4 regions of the Paenibacillus sp. JT22N12 genome follow, and region 1 is predicted to be linked to each of the others. Evidence: riboswitches for the same ligand, from Rfam matches in the RefSeq annotation. Region 1 holds a riboswitch; each other region holds the start of a gene.
What was found. Region 1 has a riboswitch for cyclic di-GMP ahead of AC0YOA_RS28775 (PilZ domain-containing protein). Riboswitches for the same ligand answer to the same signal wherever they lie in the genome.
Positions count from the first base shown of each region.

Region 2: it holds a riboswitch for cyclic di-GMP, as region 1 does, so the genes downstream of both, AC0YOA_RS07570 (hypothetical protein) here and AC0YOA_RS28775 (PilZ domain-containing protein) in region 1, are expected to answer to the same signal.
Region 3: it holds a riboswitch for cyclic di-GMP, as region 1 does, so the genes downstream of both, AC0YOA_RS31185 (pyridoxal phosphate-dependent decarboxylase family protein) here and AC0YOA_RS28775 (PilZ domain-containing protein) in region 1, are expected to answer to the same signal.
Region 4: it holds a riboswitch for cyclic di-GMP, as region 1 does, so the genes downstream of both, AC0YOA_RS15345 (transglutaminase-like domain-containing protein) here and AC0YOA_RS28775 (PilZ domain-containing protein) in region 1, are expected to answer to the same signal.

Region 1 is NZ_JBWDNU010000010.1:231,980-234,178, reverse strand. It holds gene AC0YOA_RS28780 (O-antigen ligase family protein) at 1-20, opposite strand, end outside; gene AC0YOA_RS28775 (PilZ domain-containing protein) at 218-937, opposite strand; cyclic di-GMP riboswitch class I at 1,075-1,167, opposite strand; gene AC0YOA_RS28770 (HD-GYP domain-containing protein) at 1,195-2,199, opposite strand, start outside.
Region 2 is NZ_JBWDNU010000002.1:424,785-426,983, reverse strand. It holds gene AC0YOA_RS07580 (ABC transporter ATP-binding protein) at 1-92, shown strand, start outside; gene AC0YOA_RS07575 (helix-turn-helix domain-containing protein) at 387-716, shown strand; gene AC0YOA_RS07570 (hypothetical protein) at 720-926, opposite strand; cyclic di-GMP riboswitch class II at 906-988, opposite strand; gene galE (UDP-glucose 4-epimerase GalE) at 1,091-2,140, opposite strand; gene AC0YOA_RS07560 (lipopolysaccharide biosynthesis protein) at 2,146-2,199, opposite strand, start outside.
Region 3 is NZ_JBWDNU010000013.1:86,641-88,839, forward strand. It holds gene AC0YOA_RS31185 (pyridoxal phosphate-dependent decarboxylase family protein) at 1-854, opposite strand, end outside; cyclic di-GMP riboswitch class I at 967-1,053, opposite strand; gene AC0YOA_RS31190 (SDR family oxidoreductase) at 1,357-2,199, shown strand, end outside.
Region 4 is NZ_JBWDNU010000003.1:844,778-846,976, forward strand. It holds gene AC0YOA_RS15335 (Hsp20/alpha crystallin family protein) at 1-195, opposite strand, end outside; gene AC0YOA_RS15340 (class D sortase) at 501-1,145, shown strand; cyclic di-GMP riboswitch class I at 1,211-1,294, shown strand; cyclic di-GMP riboswitch class I at 1,334-1,414, shown strand; gene AC0YOA_RS15345 (transglutaminase-like domain-containing protein) at 1,429-2,199, shown strand, end outside.

The sequences.
Region 1 (2,199 bases):
GCACCAACAACGACTGGCATTTGAATCCCCTCTTCAATCTCTCTTTATAATTGTTCGATATATCTAAATTTTCTAAATATTGTAACATGTTTTAAGATGATTTGAAAATCAGATGTCGTGGAGCTGCTGCCTGAAGCAGCAAGAAGAGTTTATTTTCTTAACTTTGAACAAAAAAAAAGGCGCTCCGCGATTGCCGCGGTGCACCTGTTGTTTATAGTTAATGAGTCCGATTGTCACTGGCCTTTTCCTGTTTCCTGCGATAATAGGCTGCGACCTGCTCCCTCAGGATAAAGGCCCGCAGCGCTCGCTGCTGCAGCCCGTCCAGATCGCAAAAGCGCGCACCATAGAAGGATTGGGCTCCATCGCTGTCATAGCGTATGATCTCCAGCCAGCATGGCAGCTCAAAGCCTAGAAACAACACGGCTTCCAGACGCTCATTCGTCTTGAGCCTCGGCCCCTCGGCAACAATGAATCCCAACCCGGATAAGCTTATATTTCGTATGGCCAGTTCCATATCTTCAATAAATTCGAAGTTTTCCGGCCCTGTTGACAATTCTCTTGTTTCAATAATCACTTTCTTCATGGTGCCCTTATGGTCAATCTGAACACGGGGAGACTCCCGTTTCTCTTCCAGTCCGCTCAAGGCCCGGACAGGAAATATAACTGCGATAGATCCTTCCGCCTTGCCGATGACCGTCGACTGCAGACGTTGTATCCCCACCGGAGAGTAGATTGTCATCTCCACCGGATTGCCGAGATCAAATGACTTGTATTCCGTCATTTCAATCTCCATCATCTCGCCCTCAATATGGCTCAAAATCCCCGTTGAGACATATCCTTCTTTCTCGACTACGGTCCGGCTGTGGATTAATACCTTATCTGAGTAAGTTTGCTTTGCTTTCGTGTATAATTCCTTGCTGCGGGCATTCGTGCTCATAAGTACCATCTCCTTAGTGTGCAATCGCCTGGCCGAGTCTTGAGACTTTGATAAGGGATTGCCTGTTCAAGGAAATGAAAAAAGCCGTTCCTCTGCCTCGGAGCCGCTTGACTTGCACCCTGCTGAAGGGTGTTCATTTCGGCAGCCAGGCTGTCAGTCGCTCCTTTTCAAGAACCTTAGACCCTTTAGCTTTGCGTCCTTGCCTTTCGGCAAGTTTGCCATTATCGGATATATATGAAGTTAGGTACAGGCTATTGTTACATTTCTTCCACGATCATGATACTGTGCGAATCCTTAAGGTCAACCTGATAGGGCTGGGCAGGAGGTGTGCCGTCCGCCTCGCGAAGGATCCGTACGATCGGGCGGTTGACCGCAAGCGGATTATTCAGAGCCACAACCGCAATCTGGCCCGAGCTGAGCAGTACCGTTGTCGATACCGGATAAATGGATATATGCTTGCAAAAGGTTTGGATCAAATCAAGATCGAAGAAAGTGTTCCCGGCCGCGAATAAAAACTCGATGGCTTCCGTCGGCGTATGACGCTTGCGGTGCGGCCTCGGCGAGGTCAACGCGTCATAAACATCGGCCAATGCCACAATCTGCGCATATTCATGAATGGCATCCCCCTTCAGCCCACGCGGATAACCCGATCCATTGTACCGCTCGTGATGCTGAAGAGCACAATGCGCGGACAACAGGGAAATATCGTGCTGGGCGCGGATAATATTGAAGCCATCCTCCGTATGCTTCTCCATCAGGACCCGCTCTTCAGGGGTCAGCGGGGAGGTCTTGTTCAGAAGATCCTTGGGCAATCTTGTCATCCCGATATCGAACAGAAGCGCTCCCATGCCTAATTCCTCAAGCTGGTTGCGGTTGTAGCCCTTAGCCAGTCCCATTATGCCTGACAGTATAGCCACATTCACAGAATGCTGGAACAGATAGCCATCCGCCACTTGAATATTCGTCAAGCTGACCATAACGTCGGCCCGCGCAACCAGATCCTGCATGATCTGGCCAAACACATTTCGGAACGTCCGGCCCATCTCCGGTGCAATGGTTCTGCCCTTGGTCATAGGATGGTCCTTCAGCGTGGTCATGGTTTTGAATACAGCATCGTGGGCTTTTCTGCGCGTATCGTCGCGGATCGCTGTTTCCGGCTCCAGATCCTCGGTAAACGGATCTTCAACGAACAGCATATCGACTCCCAGCATCTTCAGGCGATTGATAAACCGTTCATTCAGCTCGACACCGACACCCAGAAG
Region 2 (2,199 bases), on a different contig from region 1:
TGGTGCAGCGCGGAGGCTTCATGCAGCTTGCATCTGAACGGGACGGAGTATTCGGCCATCTGCTTGATAATCAGAAAGAAGCCATTGTATAGCTGCCGTAGAGGATGAGGAGACAGGCAGCTTCATGCGGCCATGCATGAAAAGAAACGGCTATCGCCTTCCTCTGGCGGCAAAGCCCTGGTTTCTTCCCTCAGAAATATAAGCAAAGTATAATCGGGATTTATACTTTCATATATTTCAAAAAAAAAGCGGAAAAGTCTTCAGCGCAATGAAAACCGCTGTTCACTTTTCCGCAACTGTTCGTTATAAGCAACGGATTCTTTCTTAATGAAGAAGAATCCGATATAATAAGGTTCAGCAAGCTATAACATTGGAGGATACGTATAATGATTGGAGAACGCATACAACTGCTGCGCAAAAGAAAGGCGCTCTCTTTAACCGAGCTCTCTGAGCGGGCTGGCGTGGCCAAGTCCTACTTAAGTTCCATTGAACGGGGGATTCAGCAGAATCCCTCCATTCAATTTCTCGAGAAAGTCGGAACCGTACTGGGTATTTCCGTGGAAGAACTGCTTCACGTCCAGAAGTCCGATGACGAAGCAAGGCAGCTTGACCGGGAATGGGAAGACCTCGTACGCGAAGCCATGGCATCAGGCGTGAGCAAGGAACAGTTTAAAGAGTTTCTGGAATTCAACAAGTGGAGGCTCCACAAGGATTAGGCACTATGTAGATGTATTTTCTTCCATGGGTAATGTGCCGTTTTCCAATTTCGGGAGGGCGCTCAGAACACCCCGGATAACTTCCCGGTCAAGCCCCATTGCCCGTGCGATCATAATCAATTCAACCCACTCTTTGTCCAAATTTTCCTTGCGAATCCGTTCTGCAAGCGCCATAACCATTTCCTCCGCTCCGAATTCGGCCGGTTGCACCACTGACTCCATGCGTTTAAGGTGCCCAGGTAAAAACGCACTTCTTCGTCTCCTATTTAAATGTAATCGTTTTCTATATTCACCATTATAATCAAGCCTTTCCGCTGATGCTGTCGCTTCGTGCGATCGAATTTTGATTTTTTCAACTAATTTTGTCGAATAATTCACATTTTTAGTAAAGCAGTCATGAACCGATTCTCATGGATATCGTAGCCATCGGGATTATTCGCCTGCCATCGCCAAGTATCCTCGCACATCTCCTCGATACAACGGTCTGCAGTCCATCCAAGCTCTTGTCTGGCCTTCCGGATGTCCGCGCAGCTGACCGCAATATCCCCCGGCCTGCGGGCAGCGAAGCGGTACGGCACATGAGTCCCCGTCGCTTTCTCGAAGGCCGCTATCATCTCCAGGACGCTTGAACCGCGCCCGGTTCCCAGGTTGTAAATATTCAGACCCGATGAATCCAGAATGCGTTCAAGGGCTCTGATATGCCCAAGCGCCAGATCTACAACATGGATGTAATCCCTGATTCCCGTGCCGTCAGGGGTAGGATAATCGCTTCCATATATGCTCAGCTCTTCCAGTCTACCGGAAGCCACCTGCGACAAATAAGGCATCAGATTGTTAGGCGTGCCCGAGGGATTCTCACCGATCCTCCCGCTCTTATGGGCGCCGGCAGGATTGAAATAGCGGAGAATGCTGATTCCCCATTCCGGATTGGATGCCGACAGATCCTGCAAAATCTGCTCAATCATTTGTTTGGTGCGGCCATAGGGGCTGGATGCGCCAATGGGCGAATTCTCGGACACCGGCATATCCCCGGATGCCCCGTACACGGTGGCAGAAGAGCTGAACACAAGCTTGTGCACGCCATATTTGCTCATGACCTCGCACAGCGCCAGCGTGCTGTTCATATTCATCTCATAATACCAGAGCGGTGAACGAACCGACTCGCCGACCGCCTTGAGACCGGCAAAATGGATGGCGGCATCGATTTGATTTCTTGCAAAAACGGCCTCAAGAGCGCTGCGGTCTCTTACGTCCAATTGATAGAACCGAAAGGATTTCCCTGTGATTTCCTTTACCCGATTGAGCGCCTCCGGACTGCTGTTGGCGAAATTATCCACCACAATGATGTCATATCCGGCCTCCAGCAGCTCGACGCAGGTATGGGTTCCAATATATCCGGCCCCGCCGGTAACCAATATCGCCATAAGGATTATCCCTCCATATTGTGATTGACCTTGCGGCTCATCGCCAGCCTGCGGATGAT
Region 3 (2,199 bases), on a different contig from region 1:
TGAACATGCGGCCTGTTTAATCCATTAGCCGCGGCAGCTTGTACGGCAATATTCATAATTTCGGAAATATCGTCAATTCCCATAGCATCGGTCGTCCCCGTAGTGGCGACGATATAGATCGGAATTCCGCCTGAACGAATAACCTGCTCCAGTTTCCATTTCAAATCCGCTGTGTCCATGGAGCTGTCGCTTCTTGTCCGGATTTTGACCAGACGGTCGCTTCCAAGTCCTGTCGCTTCCATGGATTTGTACAGACTGTAATGAGCCGAATCCGAACAAAAGGCATACAGGTTATTCGGCACTCCCGTGCGCGAAGCATCCGGAGCGAATTTGGCTATTGCCAGCCGCAGACCGGTGAAGATTGCCCCCTGTCCGCCCCAGGTTGTGTAGCCGCCGCTTCTCGTATGGTCATAACCGACCAGCTTGGACATCATGCTGACGACCCGCACTTCAGCCTCAGCGCCAGCCGGGCCATATACATCCCACAAATTATTGCCATTGACAAGCATCGCGGCGAGCATTCCCATAATGCCCGGAATCGATGCCATGGGCAGAATATTAGTCATAAAATATTTGGTATGGTAGGGATGCGCATGCATCAGTTCGATCAGGCCCCGGGTTACATCTTCCATCGCTTTCCCCTGCGGGGGGATGACACTGCTCTCATTCAGCTGTCCATAGAAATCGCCTGACCGGTCCTTGCTGCCCTTCAGGTTTACCCTCTGAGGGTCCTTCAAAAGATCGAAGCCCGTCATCAGCTGCTCCATAAGCTTCATCAATTGCATCCGGTCCTGCTCATTCCCATCATCGCTCGGAAACCATTGACGTACATCTTGAACTGGTGACATCTTCATGTAATAGCCTCTTTTCTGTAACCAATTTATTTTGTGATGCGAAAAACCCATAAATGATCCGCACAGCAAAAAACAGCATAATGGGCATGGCAAGCCTAAACAGCTGTTAAATGGATGCAACTGGCTGACATTTCCACTGTTGGATGATGCCCCTGTAGTTTTGCGTCACTACTTTTCAATAGCTTTGCCTAGTATTCAATTTGTCTTCGCCGTGGAAATAATAGACCGGGAAGCTTAGTCGTATATTACTATTTTGTTCCATTATCTTCAAGGATTTTTGGGCCTTTTAACAATAAAATTATAAAATAAGTTACAAATTTATTACATTTATCGCGGTTTCGACATTTAAACCAGTTCTTAAGACTTACTTTTCAGTTTTTCTTCTCTTATCCAAGGGAGCTATATTTTTTCATTTCTGCCTGCCCGGGGTAATAGTTCAATGGAACGCGTAAGAACATCGTATTCATGGCATGATAGCTTATCGAAAGGAGTTGTTTCTCAAATGACGAAGCAGCCTATGACATCTCCAGGCGAAACGCCAGCAAGGCCAACCACATTACCGCCGCAGCATCAAAGCCGGCAACCAGGACTGGAATCCAAAATGACGCCAAGTCCGCAATTTGAATCTTCCGGATTGAAGGCAGCGGGCAAGCTTCAAGGTAAAGTAGCCATTATATCCGGAGCAGACAGCGGGATCGGCCGTGCCGTTGCGGTTGCCTATGCCAAGGAAGGCGCCGATATAGCCGTTCTATATTTGAATGAACAAAGCGATGCGGAGGTAACCAAGCAGTTCGTGGAAGCGGCCGGCCGCCGCTGCATTCTGGTGGAGGGAGATATCGGCGATCCGAACTTCTGCCGCGAGGCCGTGGAGGAAACCGTTAAAAGCTTGGGAAAACTCGATATCGTCGTGAATAACGCGGCGGAGCAGCATCCCCAGGATAAGATTGAGCTCATTATTCCCCAACAGCTTGAACGGACCTTCAAAACCAATATTTTCGGAATGTTTTATTTAACACAGGCGGCTATGCCTCATTTGGCAAGCGGTGCAGCAATCGTTAACACGACATCCGTAACCGCCTACCGGGGAAGTCCGACATTGCTCGATTATTCGGCGACCAAAGGAGCCATCGTTTCCTTTACCCGCTCCTTGTCGCTCAATCTTGCCGATCAGGGCATTCGCGTCAACGCCATAGCTCCCGGCCCTATCTGGACACCTCTTATTCCTTCAACCTTTGATGAGCAGAAGGTGGCCAAATTCGGCGCCGATGTCCCGCTCAAGCGTGCCGGACAGCCGGAGGAACTGGCTCCCGCTTATGTGTACCTCGCAAGCGAGGATTCTTCTTAC
Region 4 (2,199 bases), on a different contig from region 1:
ATCAGCTTTAATGAACCCGGGAAGCTCGGACTCAATCAGAAAAGCATCCTCGCGTTCGTGAATATCCGTGCGGAATGGATGGGTATTGCTTCTCATCGGCGCAAAGAAATCTTCATTGAAGATATCATGGAATGATTTCATCAAGCTGCGGCTGACATCTTCATTTCTTTTCCGAAACGGAACTAAATCCAACATGTACATCTCCTCCAATTTCTTATAATGTGATGCTTACACTTTTTATTATAAGGATGCTGCCTGCTCTCCTCAAACCCGATAAAACAACAATAAAAATCATTTTCCGTGAATTTAAGGAAATCCGGCAGTCCCCTCGTTATTTTTCTCAGTCTTTCTTTGACTTTCTCTGACTTTGATTTTTTTTGACCTTTCGCTGCAGTTCGTTTGCTGCCCAGAATAGCCATGAGGACGTTACACTCCACATGTTGTTCAGATTTTGTACAGTTCCTATCTGGTATAATCACCTTACAGGAGGGCCTGCCAACATGAAGAAACTGCTTTCTTTTTTGCTGATCATCACTGGATTTGTGCTGATTGCGCTGCCTTTTGCAAAAGAATGGCATTATGATCAGAAGCAGCGGCGTCTGCTTGATCACATGGATCATAATACCTTCGCCTCCGCGGCCGAGAAATCCGATCGCCTGCTTGCAGAGAGTTACCAGCGATTATCCGACCTGTTCTCTAATGAAGCAGACGCTGCCGTACCTGAGGCTGTCAGCGACGATCAGAGCAAGGAAGATCCTCAAGGAATCGCTGTTATTGAAATCGGCAGCATCGATGTGAAGCTTCCTGTTCTGGAAGGCGCCACAACGCAAAACATGAAGTACGCCGCTGTCCATCTGACAGAAACAGCCGCACTTGGAGATATTGGCAATGCTGCCCTGGCTGCACACCGGGCTCATACGAAAGGCCGATTGTTCAATAGGCTGGGGGAAGTTAAGATGGGAGACAAAATTACGATACGGGTCAAAAACAAGGTTATGGAATATACCGTATTCAAAATATTGGTCGTTAAGCCAACTGACCTGTCCGTATTGAATGGCAATGACACCGACAGGGTGCTCACGCTTATTACATGCGATCCGCTTATTAATCCGACACATCGTCTGATTGTCCAGGCGAAACTGTAATCTATCATCACTTAAAAATAGTTGTACATTCTATCAAATATTGGTATAGTTATTGTCAAGATAAGTCACGATAACGGCAAACCTGTCGAAAGGCAGCGACGCAAAGCTAGAGGGCCTTCCCATTATTTGGATGGCAGCCAGCTACCGAAAGTTTGTCTTTTTTTGTTTTCTAAAAACAATAAACACTCAACGATAAACGGCAAACTTGTCGAAAGACAGGGACGCAAAGCTAAAGGGCCTTCCTGCTTGGATGGCAGCCAGCTACCGAAAGGAGTCTTATTTCATGAAATCTTTTTTTCTTGTTCTCGTGACCGTATTCATTTTGTCCCTTCCCCTCTCCACAACTGTAGCAGCATCCGGTACGGACTCCCCGACTTGGCTCGATACGAAGCAATTGGATATTGGAATTATCGGAGCTGCATTTAAACCTGCCGCAAAAACACCTAGTGTGCTGTTAATAACCAAAAACGGAGTCACTTATACATACAAATTGCCTGCCACAGGCACGATGGAATACTTCCCCCTGCAGCTTGGTGATGGTTCTTATACAATCTCCCTTATGCAAAATGTTACCGGCACCAAATACAAAAAAATCGGTACGGAATCAGTTAACCTGAACTTGAGCGATGACAGCAGCGTATTTCTTGGTTCCGTGCAAAATGTCAATTGGAAAAGCTCCCCGACTGCTGTTGCCAAAGCCAAGGAATTGACGAAAAACAAAACGAAAGTTGAAGACAAAGTCAAAGCGATTCACGATTATATCGTTAAAACCATCAAATATGATTCCAAATTGAGCACATCTGTAACAACGGACTATATTCCCGATGCGAACAGAACGTTGAAATCAGGCAAAGGCATCTGCTATGATTACTCCTCCCTGTTTGCTGTCATGGCTCGCAGCGCCGGCATCCCGACCAAGCTGGTTATGGGAACAACCGATTATGTGAAAGGCTACCATGCCTGGAACCAGGTACTGATTAATGGGAAATGGAGCAATATTGATACAACGGTTGATTCCGGTTTGGGCAAAACCAGCGCAAGCAGCAGTTCAATG